Regions from separate parts of the Streptomyces sp. SudanB52_2052 genome, predicted to be linked through region 2. Evidence: riboswitches for the same ligand, from Rfam matches in the RefSeq annotation. Region 2 holds a riboswitch; each other region holds the start of a gene.
The links. A riboswitch is a leader RNA that binds a small molecule or an ion and turns the genes downstream of it on or off. The one in region 2 is predicted to bind cyclic di-AMP.

Region 1: another riboswitch for cyclic di-AMP. It lies ahead of ACSUPV_RS21565 (M23 family metallopeptidase); the one in region 2 lies ahead of ACSUPV_RS24260 (transglycosylase family protein).
Region 3: another riboswitch for cyclic di-AMP. It lies ahead of ACSUPV_RS16625 (transglycosylase SLT domain-containing protein); the one in region 2 lies ahead of ACSUPV_RS24260 (transglycosylase family protein).

Annotation. Positions count from the first base shown of each region.
Region 1 covers NZ_OZ186796.1:4,853,940-4,859,209, forward strand. Annotated here, with positions in the region: gene ACSUPV_RS21545 (dihydrofolate reductase family protein) at 1-1,014, shown strand, start outside; gene ACSUPV_RS21550 (hypothetical protein) at 1,116-1,331, shown strand; gene ACSUPV_RS21555 (alginate lyase family protein) at 1,292-2,338, shown strand; tRNA gene ACSUPV_RS21560 (tRNA-Met) at 2,393-2,466, shown strand; cyclic di-AMP (ydaO/yuaA leader) riboswitch at 2,756-2,912, shown strand; gene ACSUPV_RS21565 (M23 family metallopeptidase) at 2,924-3,955, shown strand; gene ACSUPV_RS21570 (aldo/keto reductase) at 4,207-5,151, shown strand; gene ACSUPV_RS21575 (PrsW family intramembrane metalloprotease) at 5,195-5,270, opposite strand, start outside.
Region 2 covers NZ_OZ186796.1:5,415,000-5,420,269, forward strand. Annotated here, with positions in the region: gene ACSUPV_RS24250 (cytochrome P450 family protein) at 1-317, shown strand, start outside; gene ACSUPV_RS24255 (transglycosylase family protein) at 499-1,476, shown strand; cyclic di-AMP (ydaO/yuaA leader) riboswitch at 1,705-1,871, shown strand; gene ACSUPV_RS24260 (transglycosylase family protein) at 1,876-2,562, shown strand; gene eno (phosphopyruvate hydratase) at 2,849-4,129, shown strand; gene ACSUPV_RS24270 (FtsB family cell division protein) at 4,244-4,720, shown strand; gene ACSUPV_RS24275 (DUF501 domain-containing protein) at 4,756-5,270, shown strand, end outside.
Region 3 covers NZ_OZ186796.1:3,768,615-3,773,884, reverse strand. Annotated here, with positions in the region: gene ACSUPV_RS16630 (Cof-type HAD-IIB family hydrolase) at 67-915, shown strand; gene ACSUPV_RS16625 (transglycosylase SLT domain-containing protein) at 879-1,643, opposite strand; cyclic di-AMP (ydaO/yuaA leader) riboswitch at 1,647-1,825, opposite strand; gene ACSUPV_RS16620 (polyprenyl synthetase family protein) at 2,329-3,339, shown strand; gene ACSUPV_RS16615 (LolA family protein) at 3,573-4,841, shown strand; gene ACSUPV_RS16610 (ATP-binding cassette domain-containing protein) at 4,887-5,270, shown strand, end outside.

The DNA.
Region 1 (5,270 bases), 560 kb from region 2:
GTGCGGGCGTCCGTCGACGCGATCCTGGTCGGCGCCGGGACGATCCGCGCCGACAACCCGCGGCTCCTGGTCAACTCCGTGGAGCGGCGCGCCGCCCGCACCGCCGCCGGTCTGCCGGAGTACCCCCTCAAGGTCACCGTCAGCGGCACGGGCGAGCTCGACCCGGACGCCCGCTTCTGGCACACCGGCGGCGAGAAGGTCCTCTACACCACCGACCAGGGCGCCGAGCGCGCCCGCGCCCTCGGCCTCGCCACCGACGTCGTGGCCCTCGGCCCCGGCCTCGACTGGCGGCGGCTCCTCACCCATCTGCACGACGTGCGGGGCGTACGGCGGCTCATGGTCGAGGGCGGCGGCCTGATCCACACCCAGCTCCTCACCCAGGGCCTCGCCGACGAACTCCAGCTGGTCCTCGCCCCGCTCTTCGTGGGCGACCCCAATGCGCCCCGCCTCTTCGGTCCCGGCGGCTACCAGCCCGGCCGGCTCCGGCTGCTGGAGACCCGGCGGATCGAGGACGTCGTCCTGATGCGCTACGAACCGACCGCCCCGGGCACCGGCCCCCTCCCGGTCGCCGCCGACCACCACTGGCTGGCCCGCGCCTGCGCACTGGCGGAGCAGTGCCCGCCCTCGGACACGGCGTTCAGCGTGGGCGCGGTGGTGGTCGCGGCCGACGGCACCGAACTGGCCCGCGGTCACTCGCGCGAGGGCGGCGACCCGGTCGTGCACGCCGAGGAGGCGGCCCTGGCCAAGATCGACCCGGCCGACCCGCGGCTCCCCGGCGCGACGGTCTACAGCAGCCTGGAGCCGTGCGCCCGCCGCGCCTCCCGTCCCGCACCCTGCGCCCGGCTGATCCTCGACGCGGGCGTACGGCGGGTCGTCACGGCCTGGCGGGAGCCGGACACATTCGTGGCCGCGGCCGACGGCAGCGGTGTCCTCGCCGCGGGGGGAGTGCAGGTCGTCGTCCTGCCCGAGCACGAGGAGCGGGCCAAGGCCCCGAACCGCCACCTGTCGCCCTGAGTGCGGGCCGATCGGCCCCACAGATCCTGCGCCCGTGCCGCCTCCGGGTCACGCTGCCTCAAAGCCCTTACGACAGAGCGGAGGCAGTGGGCATGCGCGCGATGGGGAGACGACCTTCGGCGGCGTTCCTGCTCGTGCCTCTGCTCACCGCGCTCGCCCTCCTCGTCTCCTCCTGCGGGTCCGCCGGTCCGGACGCCCGCACCATGGGCCCGGCCCTGCCCGCCGACGCCCCCTTCACCCACCCGGCGTCCTCGTCGACAGGGCCCAGCTGGACGCCGTGCGGGAGCACGTCACCGCCGGGAGGCAGCCCTGGCTGAAGGCGTACCTCGACATGCGGGACAGCAGATACGGCTCGTACCGGCACCGGGCGAAGCCGTACGGGACCGTCGTCCGCCCGGACGGTGACCCGGAGGGACGCGGCTGCGCGGAGGAGCGCGCGGACGCCCTGGCCGCCTACACGCAGGCCCTCCTCTTCAGCGTCACCGGCCGGCGGCAGCACGCCGAGAAGGCCCGGCAGATCATGGACGCCTGGTCGGGCACGCCGCGCCGGCACACCGGGGCGAACGCCGTGGTGCAGGCCGACTGGACCGGGTCGGTCTGGGCCCGGGCCGGGGAGATCGTCCGGCACACGCGCGGCGGGCGCTGGCCCGCCGCTCGGGTCCAGCGCTTCGAGGGCATGCTGCGCACCGCCCATCTCCCCGAAGTCGCCGCGACGGACCCGGACTTCACCGGGTCCTGGGACCTGGTGGCGACCGACGCGGTCATCACCATCGCCGTCTTCCTCGACGACCACCGGGCCTTCGGCCACGCACTGGAGCGCTTCCGGGAGCGCGTGCCTGCCTACTTCCACCTGGAGCAGGACGGACCCGCGCCGCTGACCGTGCCGGGCTCCGGCGTCGCCACGCCGCGGCGGATGACGGCGTACTGGCCCGGGCAGGCCACGTACCGGGACGGCGTCGCCCAGGAGACCTGCCGCTCCTTCCGGCACGTCGGCGTCTCCCTCGCCGCCACCGCCCACATCGCCGAGACGGCCTGGCACCAGGGCGTCGACCTCTACGGCGAGGTCAAGGACCGGCTGACGGCCGCGCTCGCCCTGCACGCCCGGCACGAGCTGGGCGCACGCGCACCCGCGTGGCTGTGCGGCGGCCGTGTCGAGCGGAACCTCGGGCCCCATCTGGAGGTCGCCCTCAACCACTTGGAGGGCCGCCTCGGCGCGTCCGTCCCGGCCGCCCGCAAGCCGGCCGTACGGACCCGGCCGGCCGGCACCGACGGCCTGTTCACCGCCTGGGAGACCCTCACCCACGCGGGCCGCCCGGGCGGCTGAGCAGCGGGTGTGCGCGAGCTGTCCCGCGGATGGCGTACACTGGTGTCACAACGACGCGGGGTGGAGCAGCTCGGTAGCTCGCTGGGCTCATAACCCAGAGGTCGCAGGTTCAAATCCTGTCCCCGCTACTGAAGGCCGAGGGCCGGAATCCGAAAGGGTTCCGGCCCTCGGTGCATTTCCCGAAACCTCCCTCACTGTCGGTGAGCGAACCACGTCACTCCGCATAACAACTGACACACCGTCAGAACTCAGTAGTCACTTGCGAGGCGGCCAACTCGCCCGATTTGGGCCGGTCGTGACAGGTAAGTCCGCGCGAAAAAGGTTAATGATCAAGCGGAATCGCTGGAATACACACCGCGCCTCCATTAACGTTCGATAACGCAGCGCGGTCGTCCCAGCCGTCACAGAAGGCGGCTCCGTGCGCACGCGCCGAATCCCGAAAGGGAACCGGGGAACCACCACTTGGGGTGAATCGGGCGAATATCGCCGTGGAAGCACGGTTGGTATACGCGCGTAGGAGACCTTCCTGCTCCGAACCCGTCAGCTAACCCGGTAGGCGAGAAGGAAGGAAAGGAGTACGCCCACGTGGCGTCCAACCGGCCTGCCCCCGCGGCCCCGTTCGCGCAGAACCAGCGCGACACCGAAACCTTCGGCTACGGCGGTCAGCGCCCCGACGAGGGCCCGTTCCAGGAGTGGAACCCCACCGCGGAGTCCATCCGTCCCGTCCGCGGCCGGCATCGCGTCACCAAGCAGCGCGGCGGAGGACTCGCCCGCAGCTCCACCGTCCTGGGCGTCGGCGTCATAGCCGCCGTGGGCGCCGGCGGCATGGCCAGCGCCCAGACCGGCAAGCCGCCGGTGTCGATCTCCGTGCCGGACCTTCCCTCGGTGGGTTCCCTCATCTCGGACGACGACACCCCCCAGGGCTCCGCGACTCCGCTCAGCAGCCTCGGCACCGCCACGGCGGACACCGAGCAGGGCGGCGCCGGCGCCGGTGAGGCGCTGCGCGCCCGGATCATGGCCCAGGTCGAGCACCAGCAGGACCAGATCGAGACCAAGGCCGCCGAGGAAGCCGCGGCCGCCGCCGAGAAGGCCGCCAAGGAAGCCGCCGCCAAGGCGGAGGAGGAGGCCAAGGCCAAGGCCGCCGAGGCCAAGCGCAAGGCGGAGGAGGAGGCCCGGAAGAAGGCCGAGGCCGAGCGGCTCGCCGCCCTCGCCAAGCAGTACACGCTGCCCACCTCCTCGTACACCATCACCTCGACCTTCGGCCAGGCCGGCGCCTACTGGTCCTCCGGCTACCACACCGGCCTGGACTTCGCCGCGCCCACGGGTACCCCCATCAAGGCGGTGCACAGCGGCACCATCACCGAGGCCGGCTGGAACGGGTCGTACGGCTACAAGACCGTCCTCACCCTCGATGACGGCACGGAGATCTGGTACGCGCACCAGTCCTCCATCGGCGTCAGCGTCGGCCAGAAGGTCAACACGGGCGACGTCATCGGCCGCGTGGGCGCCACCGGCAACGTCACCGGCGCCCACCTCCACCTCGAGGTCCACTCCGGCGGATCCAGCAGCGGGATCGACCCGCTGGCCTGGCTGCGCGGCAAGGGGCTCACCCCCTGACGGGCGACCGCCCCTCGAACACCGGTGGTTTCCGCTTCTCCTGAGCACCGGCGGCCTTGATGACGACCCCCCGACGTCAGGGCTGCCGGTTTCCGGCGGGCGGCGGTGCCGGCGGGTGGGGCGCGCGAGGTGTCCGCCCGGTGTTCACGGGGGCTGCGCGTCCGCCTTCTGGGGAGCTTCGCGTCCGCGTTTACGGGAGCTTTGCGTCCGCCGTGGAATGAGCGGCTTCCGCACGGGCGTTGACACGGAGCATGACTTCTCTGCGCAAACTCGGCTCCTCCGACCTCGAGGTCTTCCCGCTCGCCCTCGGCGGCAACGTCTTCGGCTGGACCGCCGACGAGGACCAGTCGTTCGCCGTCCTCGACGCCTACACGGCCGCCGGCGGCAACTTCGTCGACACCGCCGACGTCTACTCGGCCTGGGCCGAGGGCAACCAGGGCGGTGAGTCCGAGACCGTCCTCGGCAAGTGGCTCCGGGCGCGCGGCAACCGCGCGGATGTCGTCGTCGCCACGAAGGTCAGCCAGCACCCCGAGTTCCAGGGCCTGTCCGCCGCCAACATCAAGGCCGCCGCCGACGCCTCCCTGCGCCGCCTCGGCACCGACTACATCGACCTCTACTACACGCACTACGACCGGCCCGACGTGCCGGTGGACGAGATCATCGGCGCCCTCGACGAACTCGTGAAGGCCGGGAAGGTGCGGCACATCGCCGCCTCCAACATCTCGGCGGAGCGGCTGCGGGCGTCCCTGGAGTTCTCCGACCGCGAGGGGCTCGCCCGGTATGTGGCCCTCCAGCCCCACTACAACCTGGTCTCCCGCGACACCTACGAGGGCGAGCTCCAGGACCTCGCCGAGCGGACCGGGCTCGCGGCCGTCCCGTATTACGCGCTCGCGTCCGGCTTCCTCACGGGCAAGTACCGGCCCGGTACGACCGTCGACAGCGCGCGGGCGGGGGGCGCGGCCAAGCACCTGGAGACCGAGCGGGGGCGGCGGGTGCTCGACGCCCTGGACGAGGTCGCCGGGGCGCATGACGTCCCCGTGGCCACGGTGGCTCTGGCCTGGCTCGCCGCGCAGCCGACGGTGGCGGCTCCGATCGCCTCCGCGCGGACGGTGGAGCAGCTGCCCGCGCTGCTGGGAGTGGGCGAGCTGACGCTCTCGGACGCGGAGGTGGAACGACTCACGGAGGCTTCCGCCTGAGGCGGGTCGTCGGGCTGCGGGGCCTGGGGCGGGTCGTCGGGCTCTAGGAGCGGTAGGGGTTGTACGCGGGGTACGGCGTCGGCTGGTGGCCGTAGCCGTACGCCCCGTACACCGGCCAG
Region 2 (5,270 bases):
TCGGCGGGCAGCACATCGGCGCGGGCGACCCGGTCCTCGTCGTCCTGGCCGCCGCGGACCGGGACCCGGAGCGGTTCGCCGACCCGGACATGCTCGACCTCTCCCGCCGCGACAACCAGCACCTCGGCTACGGCCACGGCATCCACTACTGCCTCGGCGCCCCGCTCGCCCGCCTGGAGGGCCAGACCGCGCTCGCCACCCTCCTCACCCGCCTCCCGGACCTCCGGCTGGCGGCGGATCCGGCCGACCTGAGGTGGCGCGGCGGCCTCATCATGCGCGGGCTGCGCACCCTGCCGGTGGAGTTCACACCGGCGTGACGGCCCGCCCTCACCAGCGGGGCGACCGATTAAACATGACACGCCGTCAGACCTGTGATCTTCACGTGATCTACGCGGCATGAACTTGTGACAAGTGATCGTCTGCCGATACGTTCACCCATCAGCGCGGCCCGGGCCTCTGTGCCGCGCCGGTCACTGCTGTCTCGCGAAAGGTCTCCGTATGCTCTCCGGGAACGGTCGGCACCGTCGCCCCCGCCAGGCTCCGGCTCTCCTCGTCGCGGCCGGAGTGACCGGCTCCGCCATCGCGATCCCGCTCCTCGGGGCCTCCGGTGCCAGTGCGGCCGACGGCACGACCTGGGACCGGGTCGCGGACTGCGAGACCGGCGGCGCCTGGAGCCAGAACAGCGGCAACGGCTACTACGGCGGCCTCGCGCTGTCCCAGGAGGACTGGGAGAAGCACGGCGGCCTCGAATACGCCGCGAGCGCCGACCTGGCCAGCCGCTCCCAGCAGATAGCCGTGGCCGAGAGAATCCTCGCCGACCAGGGCGTCGGCGCGTGGCGCACCTGCGGACTGCTCTCCGGCCTTCAGCAGGACTCGAAGTCGGACACATCAGACTCTTCCGACTCTTCCGACTCTTCCGGGTCTTCCGAGTCCTCTGGCTCCTCCGGCTCGTCCGATCCGACCGACTCGCCGGGACTGCTCGACTCCTCCGAGTCGGCTCCCTCGTCGACCCCTTCCTCATCCCCGGAGGACGAACCGGCCGACTCCGACAAGTCATCCGATTTCGGGGACTCCGCGCCGCAGAGCCGGGAGCCCGACAGCTCCCCCTCGGCCACGTCCGGGAGTGGCGAGTCCGACAACTCGCTGCAGGACGGCACCTCTTCGGCGCTGACCGGCACCGGCTCGGGCCGCCACCGCGGCCCCAGCGCCGACGAGAACGCCGAGCCCACGAACGGCCGTACGAACGAGTCCACGGGCCGGCACGCCTCGCGCGGCGACGACACCTGCCGCGACGCCGCGGACGGCTCCTACACCGTCCGAGCCGGCGACAGCCTCTGGTCCATCGCCGACTCCCTTGACCTCAGCGGCGGATGGCACGCGCTCTACGCCGGCAACAAGGACGCCGTCGGCACCGACCCGAACCTCATCCGCCCCGGTCAGAGGCTCACGGTTGGGGCCGAAGCGGACGAGAAGTAGCCGGTGGGACAGAGCGGAAGCGGCGGCGGAAGTCGCCTCGAAACCGCGCGAGTTCGCGTCATGTTTCGCGGTGAATGTCCCGTATAAGTGCGGTGAGAGATAGATCTCAGAAGCCCTGATCGTCTTTGAAATTCCGCCGATCGCGTGTCTACGGTCATGACCGCTCGCCACCGCGAGCCCCGGCTGCCGCAACGCCGAATCCTGCCAGCGGCCGCACGGGAACAGTCGTCGCGTCAAGCGCCGTAGGCAGGAGCGGGGGACCCAAGGTAGGTGCCCGACCGGCTTGTTGCGCCGGTAGGGCTTGGGGTGAAGCCGCGTCCCGGGAGGGGCGCGGCCGGGCAACTCAACCGGCCCGAACCCGACAGCTCACCTCGCAGGCGTCGGTGAGGGGATCCATCCATGCTGTTTTCCGGCAAGGGCAAGCACCGTCGTCCGTCCAAGGCCACTCGCGCCATCGCCGTCGCCGGTGTCACCGGCGCCGCCGTCGCCGCCCCGCTGATGGCGGCCGGCAACGCCTCCGCCGCCACCGCCTCCGAGTGGGACGCCGTGGCCCAGTGCGAGTCCGGCGGCAACTGGTCCATCAACACCGGCAACGGCTACTACGGCGGCCTGCAGTTCTCCGCCTCCACCTGGGCCGGCTACGGCGGCACCAAGTACGCCTCCACCGCCGACCAGGCCACCAAGGCCCAGCAGATCGAGATCGCCGAGAAGGTCCTCGCGGGCCAGGGCAAGGGTGCCTGGCCGGTCTGCGGCAAGGGCCTGTCGAGCGCCGGCTACACCGGTGGCGGTTCGTCCAGCGACTCCGGCAGCTCCGCGCAGCAGAGCACCGAGACCCGCGAGACCCAGCAGCAGCCGGCCTCCCGCTCCGACGAGCGCCCGGCCGCCAAGAAGACCGTCACCACCCCGACCGGCAAGAAGGTCAAGAAGGGCGACGGCGAGTACAAGGTCGTCAAGGGTGACACCCTCAGCTCCATCGCCGCGGAGAAGAAGGTCAAGGGCGGCTGGGAGAAGCTCTACGAGCTGAACAAGGACATCGTCGAGGACGCCAACCTCATCTACCCGGGCCAGCAGCTGCACCTGAAGTAAGCAGCGGCCCGCCCGTCCCCACGGGCACGGCCCACCCCCGTCCCCACGGGCTCCCCGCCCCGGCGCGTGTTCCCCCGTACGCGCCGGGGCGGGGTTTTTTCTGCCGGGCTTTGCGCTTCGGCTTTGTTCCGTTCGGAAACAATTTACTCTCGGTTCTGTCCATGGGGTGGGCGACCCGGTGGCCGATCGCCCGGAGCCGGTTAGGCTCATGTCGCGAGCCACCGGCCCGCACCCCGCCGGGTCCACGCGACCCGCGTCACCGCGTCACATGAAGAAGGAGATGCTCGTGCCGTCCATCGACGTCGTCGTAGCCCGGGAAATCCTGGACTCCCGAGGCAACCCCACGGTCGAGGTCGAGGTCGGCCTCGACGACGGCAGCACCGGTCGTGCCGCCGTCCCGTCCGGCGCCTCCACGGGCGCCTTCGAGGCCATCGAGCTCCGCGACGGCGACTCGAACCGCTACCTCGGCAAGGGCGTGGAGAAGGCCGTCCTCGCGGTCATCGAGCAGATCGGCCCGGAGCTCGTCGGCTACGACGCCACCGAGCAGCGCCTGATCGACCAGGCCATGTTCGACCTGGACGCCACCGACAACAAGGGCTCCCTCGGCGCCAACGCCATCCTCGGCGTCTCGCTGGCCGTCGCCCACGCCGCCTCCGAGGCGTCCGACCTGCCGCTGTTCCGCTACCTGGGCGGCCCGAACGCGCACCTGCTGCCGGTGCCGATGATGAACATCCTGAACGGCGGCTCGCACGCCGACTCCAACGTGGACATCCAGGAGTTCATGATCGCCCCGATCGGCGCGGAGTCCTTCTCCGAGGCCCTGCGCTGGGGCGCCGAGGTCTACCACACGCTGAAGAAGGTCCTGAAGAGCAAGGGCCTGGCCACCGGCCTCGGCGACGAGGGCGGCTTCGCCCCGAACCTCGGCTCCAACCGCGAGGCCCTCGACCTCATCCTCGAGGCCATCAAGGAGGCCGGCTACACCCCCGGCGAGCAGATCGCCCTGGCGCTCGACGTCGCCGCGTCCGAGTTCTACAAGGACGGCTCCTACACCTTCGAGGGCAAGAGCCGCTCGGCCGCCGAGATGACCGAGTACTACGCCGAGCTGGTCGAGGCGTACCCGCTGGTCTCCATCGAGGACCCGCTGTTCGAGGACGACTGGGAGGGCTGGAAGACCATCACCGACAAGCTCGGTGACAAGGTCCAGCTCGTCGGCGACGACCTGTTCGTCACCAACCCCGAGCGCCTCGCCCGCGGCATCGAGGAGGGCGCGGCCAACGCGCTTCTGGTCAAGGTCAACCAGATCGGTTCGCTCACCGAGACCCTGGACGCCGTCGAGCTGGCCCAGCGCAACGGCTTCAAGTGCATGATGTCCCACCGCTCCGGCGAGACCGAGGACGTCACCATCGCCGACCTGGCCGTCGCCACCAACTGCGGCCAGATCAAGACCGGCGCCCCGGCCCGCTCGGAGCGCGTCGCCAAGTACAACCAGCTGCTGCGCATCGAGGAGATCCTCGACGACGCCGCGGTGTACGCCGGGCGCAGCGCCTTCCCCCGCTTCAAGGGCTGATCGTCCAAAGGCCCGGCCAAGGCCGCGCCAGTCGTACGTACGTCCCCGTACCCGGTCCCGTACCGTGTCCGGGGACGTACGCGCGTATGACGGCGGAGCGGGAGGCGGACAGACATGGCCGTGAAGGACCGGGACCGGTTCTCCACCACGACCAGGATCCGGCTGCTCGGCGAGCAGACCGCGGCCCGGGTCTACCGCTCCCAGACCAGGCGGCAGGCCCGCCGCTCCCGGCTGACCGGCCGGGCCGCGCTGCTCGCGCTGGTGATGTGCTCGCTGATCGTGGCGCTGGCCTACCCGATGCGGGAGTACGTCTCCCAGCGCGCCGAGATCGACGACCTGCAGCGCGAGCAGCAGCAGGCCCGCCAGCGCGTGGAACGGCTGCGCGACATGAAGGCGCGCTGGCAGGACGACGCCTACGCCGAGCAGCAGATCCGGCAGCGGTTGCACTACGTCATGCCGGGGGAGACGGGGTTCATCGTCGTCGACCCGCACGCGGCGAAGCAGTCGCGCGCCGACCTCGGGGCGGCCGACCGCCCCTGGTACTCGAACATCTGGGACGGGGTCGACAAGTCCGACGCCTCCGACCAGTAAATGTGACCCCAGAGAAAGACAGCCTGAAGACAGTCATGGAAACGCCCCCGCCGACCACTCCGCGCACCGAGCCCACCGACGCGGACGTCGAGGCCTTCAAGCAGCAGCTCGGTCGGCCCCCGCGCGGCCTGCGGGCCATCGCGCACCGCTGCCCCTGCGGACAGCCCGACGTCGTCGAGACGGCCCCGCGGCTGCCGGACGGCACGCCGTTCCCCACGCTGTACTACCTGACGTGCCCGAAGGCGAACTCCGCGATCGGCACGCTGGAGGCGAACGGCGTGATGAAGGAGATGACCGAGCGGCTCGCCTCGGACCCGGAGCTGGCGGCGGCCTACCGGGCCGCGCACGAGGACTACATCCGGCGCCGTGACGAGATCGAGGAGCTGAAGAACTTCCCCAGCGCGGGCGGCATGCCGGACCGGGTGAAGTGTCTGCACGTGCTGGTGGCGCACTCGCTGGCCGCGGGGCCCGGGGTGAACCCGCTGGGCGACGAGGCGCTGGCCATGCTGCCGGAGTGGTGGCGCAAGGGCGCGTGCGTGACGACCGCCGG
Region 3 (5,270 bases), 1.6 Mb from region 2:
TCAACCGGGCAATCGGCGTGCGCCGCGCGATGAAACGAAGGGGCGGGCTGTCCGTATTCTCTGATCATGGCCGCACCCATCTCATATTCACTCATCGCCACCGACCTGGACGGAACGCTGCTGCGCGGCGACGACACCCTCTCCGACCGGTCTCTCGCCGCGCTCGCGCGGGTGGCGGACGCCGGTGCCCAGCACCTCGTGGTGACGGGCCGGCCGGCACCGAGAGTGCAGCCGCTCCTGGACGACCTCCGCTGCACGGGGCTCGCGGTGTGCGGGCAGGGCGCGCAGGTGTACGACGCCGGCGCGGACCGGCTGCTGTGGTCCATCACCCTGGACCGGGAACTGGCGGAGACCGCCCTCGGCAAGATCGAGGCCGAGGTGGGGCAGGTGTACGCGGCGGTCGACCAGGACGGGGTCGACGGGCTCACGCTGATCGAGCCGGGCTACCTCATGCCGCACCCGACCCTGCCCGCGGTACGGGTCGACCGGCGCGACGAGCTGTGGGGCGAGCCCATCAGCAAGGTGCTGCTGCGCCACCCCTACCTGACGGACGACGAGTTGGCGGCGACGGCCCGCTCGGTGGTCGGCTCACTGGCGACGGTGACGATGTCGGGGCCGGGCACGGTCGAGCTCCAGCCGTGCGGGGTCACCAAGGCGACGGGCCTGGCGCTGGCCGCCGAGCACCTGGGGCTGCGGCCGGCGGACACCATCGCCTTCGGCGACATGCCCAACGACATCCCGATGTTCGACTGGGCCGCCCACGGCGTCGCGATGGCCAACGCCCATCCCGAACTGAAGGCCGTCGCCGACGAGGTCACGCTGTCGAACGAGGACGACGGCATCGCCGTCGTCCTCGAGCGACTGCTGGGCGGGGCGGTTCAGTACGGGCCGAAGACGTTGTCGATCGAGCCGTAGCGGTCGGCCGCGTAGTTGCAGGCCGCCGTGATGTTGGCGACGGGGTCGAACGGGTCGTAGGGGGTGCCGGGCACGTGGTAGGCGGCGAAGGTCGGGTCGATGACCTGGAGCAGGCCCTTGGAGGGCGTGCCCTTGGCGGCGTTGGAGTCCCAGTTGTTGATCGCCTGGGGGTTGCCGGACGACTCGCGCATGATGTTGCGGTAGATGCCGTCGTACGACCCAGGGATGCCCTTCTGGGCCATGATGTCCAGCGCCTCGCGGATCCAGCCGTCGAGGTTGTTCGCGTAGGTCTTCGCGGCGGCCGGGGTGGCCTTGGCGACGCCACCGGCCGGCTTGGCCGGGGCGGACGACTGCGTCGCCTTCTTCTTGGCGGCCGCCTTCGTCGTCGCCACCTTCAGCTTCAGGCCCGGGTGGATCAGCCGCGGGTCGTCGCCGACGACGGCGCGGTTGTCCTTGTAGAGCTGCTTCCAGCCGCCCGATACGTCGTACTTGTCCGCGATGCGGTAGAGCGTGTCGCCCTTGGTCACGGTGTACGTGAGGGACTTGGCGGGCTGGGCCGCCTGGGGTGCGGTCTGGGCGGCGGGGGCGCTCTGGGCCGGCTGGGCGGCGCCGGCCTGCGTCGCGCCGAGCAGCGGGAGGGTCAGGGCCGCTCCACCGGTGCCGACGGCGACGACACCTCGGGTGAGCGGGCTGGTTCTGGGCCGACGGTGCTTACCTCGTCCGGGCATGGCGATGTTCCTCTCCGGCGCCTGCGAGGTGAGCTGTCGGGTTCGGGCCGGGAGGTGCCCGGCCGCGCACGGCGCTGTGCTGCCGTGCGCGGCTTCACCCCGAGCCGTTCCACGTCGTGGACCGGCGACTTACCTGGGTCCCCCGCTCCTGCCCTGCGTGAGTGAGTCGGTGTGTGTGGGGAGTCCGGGCGGCGGCAGGATTCGGCGTCCGCCGGACAGGCCCGGAACGTATGCGAGAGCACATGTCGGGAACAAGCACCGGAGTCACACATTGCGCCGATCGACCTTGGTCAGGGGTGTTTGGACCCCTTGATCCTTTGCTGGAGCCAAGCCTCAACTGGCGTGTTGCGGAAGGAGGTACGAGCAGGTGCCGGGAGACGGCCGTCGACGGGGTGAAGTGACTCAACTCACTGATCACGAGCCGGAGCACAATGTCCCGCAAGGGGAATTTGCTTCATCAATACGGCAAATCGTGCATAGACCGCAACTTCCCGGAAAGTCGATAAATGTCTGCTCTTATGAGCTGATCGAAAACATAGAGGTCGTGATCGGATACCGCCCGGCCTGTAACCATGGGCGCTGGCGGTGATCGAAACGTGACCGGATACGCTGACTCGAGTGATGGCAGCGACCTATCGACAATCCGTGTGATCACCGGCAGACACCAGCAGACAGGAGACCCCTCGTGACCGACGTCGGGCCGTTCGGGCTGAGCGTGCGGGACCAGGCTCTGGAAGCCGATGTCCAGGCCGGGTTGGCGGCTGTCGAGGAAGGCTTGCTCGAGGCCACCAAGAGTGAGGTGCCCTTCATCACGGAGGCCGCCCAGCACCTGGTGCGGGCCGGCGGCAAGCGGTTCCGGCCGCTGCTCGTGATGCTCTCCGCCCAGTTCGGTGACCGGTACGCACCCGGGATCGTGCCCTCGGCCGTCGTCGTGGAGCTGACCCACCTCGCCACGCTGTACCACGACGACGTGATGGACGAGGCCGCCGTGCGCCGCGGCGTCGCGAGCGCGAACGCCCGCTGGGGCAACTCCGTCGCGGTCCTCACCGGCGACTTCCTCTTCGCCCGTGCCTCGCACATCCTGGCCGACCTCGGGCCCGAGGCCGTGCGGGTGCAGGCCGAGGCGTTCGAGCGGCTGGTGACCGGGCAGATCCTGGAGACGGCCGGTCCGCAGGACGGCCGGGACCCGGTCGAGCACTACCTGGACGTGCTGGGGGGCAAGACGGGCTCGCTGGTGGCGGTCTCCTGCCGGTTCGGCGCGATGATGTCCGGCGCCGACGAGACGGTGGTGGACGTCCTGACCCAGTACGGCGAGCGGCTCGGCGTCGCCTTCCAGCTCGCGGACGACGTCCTGGACATCGCCTCCGACTCCCACGAGTCCGGCAAGACGCCCGGCACCGACCTGCGCGAGGGCATCCCCACGCTCCCGGTGCTGCGGCTGCGCGAGCGGGCGGCCCGGCTCGGGCTCGCCGACGACATCGCCCTGTGCGAGCTGCTGGACTCCGACCTCACCGACGACGCCCGGCACGCCGAGGCCCTGCGCCTGCTGCGCGCCCACCCGGCGCTGGAGCAGGCCCGCCGGGACACCGTCCGCTACGCCGAGGACGCCCGCTCGGCGCTGGCCCCGCTGCCCGAATGCGCCGCGAAGACGGCACTCGTGGAGCTGTGCGACGCGGTGGTGCACCGGGCCGGCTAGCCCGGGGCTCCCCGCACGACCCCTACGGGTCGGGGGGGGAAGCCGCCCCCTCGTGTCATACCGCAGCAGTACGTGGAGTTGAGCCCGGGGTCTGACGTATCTCCCTGGCCGATTTGGTCAGATGGAAACCACGGAAAACACCACTCCTCACCTGTTCGGGTGAGAATGGCGGCTCAGGGACGAGTGCGTGGACGACACGGACAGCCGCCGCCGACCACGGAGGTAGGGCACACATGGCACCGTACGCATCCGACGACAACACGACCGCCGGGGAGGTCGACGAGCAGCGCTCCGGGCGGCGCAAAGCCGCTCGGTACGTCGTCCCGGTCACGGTGATGGGGGTGGCCGCCGCGACGATCGGCCTGGTCCCCGCGCTCGCCGACTCCGGCGACCCCGACCTCCCGAAGATCACCGCACAGCAGCTCATCGAGAAGATCGCCAAGTCGGACGTCGAGCAGCTCTCCGGCACGGTCAAGATCAGCACGGACCTCGGCCTGCCGAACCTCGGCGGCCTGGAGTCCAGCCTGATGTCCGGCGCCGCCGGCGGAGGCGAGGACGGTTCCTCCGCCGACCCGACGGCCAAGCTCACCGAACTGGCCTCCGGCACGCACACGCTGCGCGTCGCCGCCGACGGCCCCGAGAAGCAGAAGCTGTCGCTGCTGGAGAACGCCGCGGAGTACAGCCTCATCCACAACGGCAAGGACGTCTGGGGCTACGACAGCAAGTCCAACGAGGTCTACCACGGCACCGTCTCGCAGAGCGCGAAGGACGACCGGGCGCAGCAGCCGCCGGCCCTGCCGAAGGACTTCGCCGAGGAGGCCCTGAAGGCCGCCGACGACACGACCTCCGTGACCGTGGACGGTACCGCCCAGGTCGCCGGCCGGGACGCCTACAAGCTGCTCATCAAGCCCAAGCAGTCCGGCTCGACGGTCGGCGCGATCACCGTGGCCGTGGACTCCGAGACCGGCCTGCCGCTGAAGTTCACGCTGACCCCGGCGGGCGGCGGCTCCGCCGTCGTCGACGCGGGCTTCACGCAGGTCAGTTTCGCCGAGCCGGCCGCGTCGACCTTCGACTTCACGCCGCCCAAGGGCGCGAAGGTCACCGAGGAGAAGGACGCCGGCGAGAACTCCGGCAAGGACGCCGGCAAGGGCTTCGGCGAAGGCCTCGGGATGGACTTCGGCAAGGGCGAGGCACGCGAGCACGCCCCGAAGTCCAAGGAGGCCCCCGGCAAGGGCCCCGAGGGCATGAAGACCATCGGTGAGGGCTGGAACTCCATAGCCGTCTTCGACACTGGCGGCCAGGGCATGCCCTCCGGCGAGGGCGCCGGCGGCGACCTCGGCGGTTTCGTGGACTCGCTCGGCGACAAGGTCACCGGAAAGTTCGGCTCGGGCACGGTCTTCTCCACCCGCCTGGTCAACGCCCTGATGACGGACGACGGCAAGGTCTACGTCGGCATGGTCACCAAGGACGCGCTCGTGAAGGCGGCCGACGCCGCGAAGTAGTCCTGCCACGGGACGCAACGGGACGCAGAGAGAACGAGGAAGCCGATGGGCGAACCGTCCGCCACGGAGCCGGAGCAGGGCGGCGCGGGTGCCGCGGCCGGGGAACCGGTCATCGCCACCCGCGGACTCACCAAGCGCTACCCCGGCGGACAGCTCGCCGTCGACGGTCTGGACCTGACCGTCCCGGCGGGCAGCGTCTTCGGCTTCCTCGGCCCCAACGGCTCCGGCAAGACCACCACGATCCGCATGCTGATGGGCCTCATCGAGCCCACCTCCGGCACGGCGCGGGTCCTCGGGCAGCCCATGCCCAAGGCCACCCGCGCCGTGCTCCCGCACGTCGGCGCCCTCATCGAGGGCCCGGCCCTCTACGGCTTCCTCTCCGGCCGCGACAACCTGATCCGCTACGACTCGGCCGACCCCGCCGCCGAT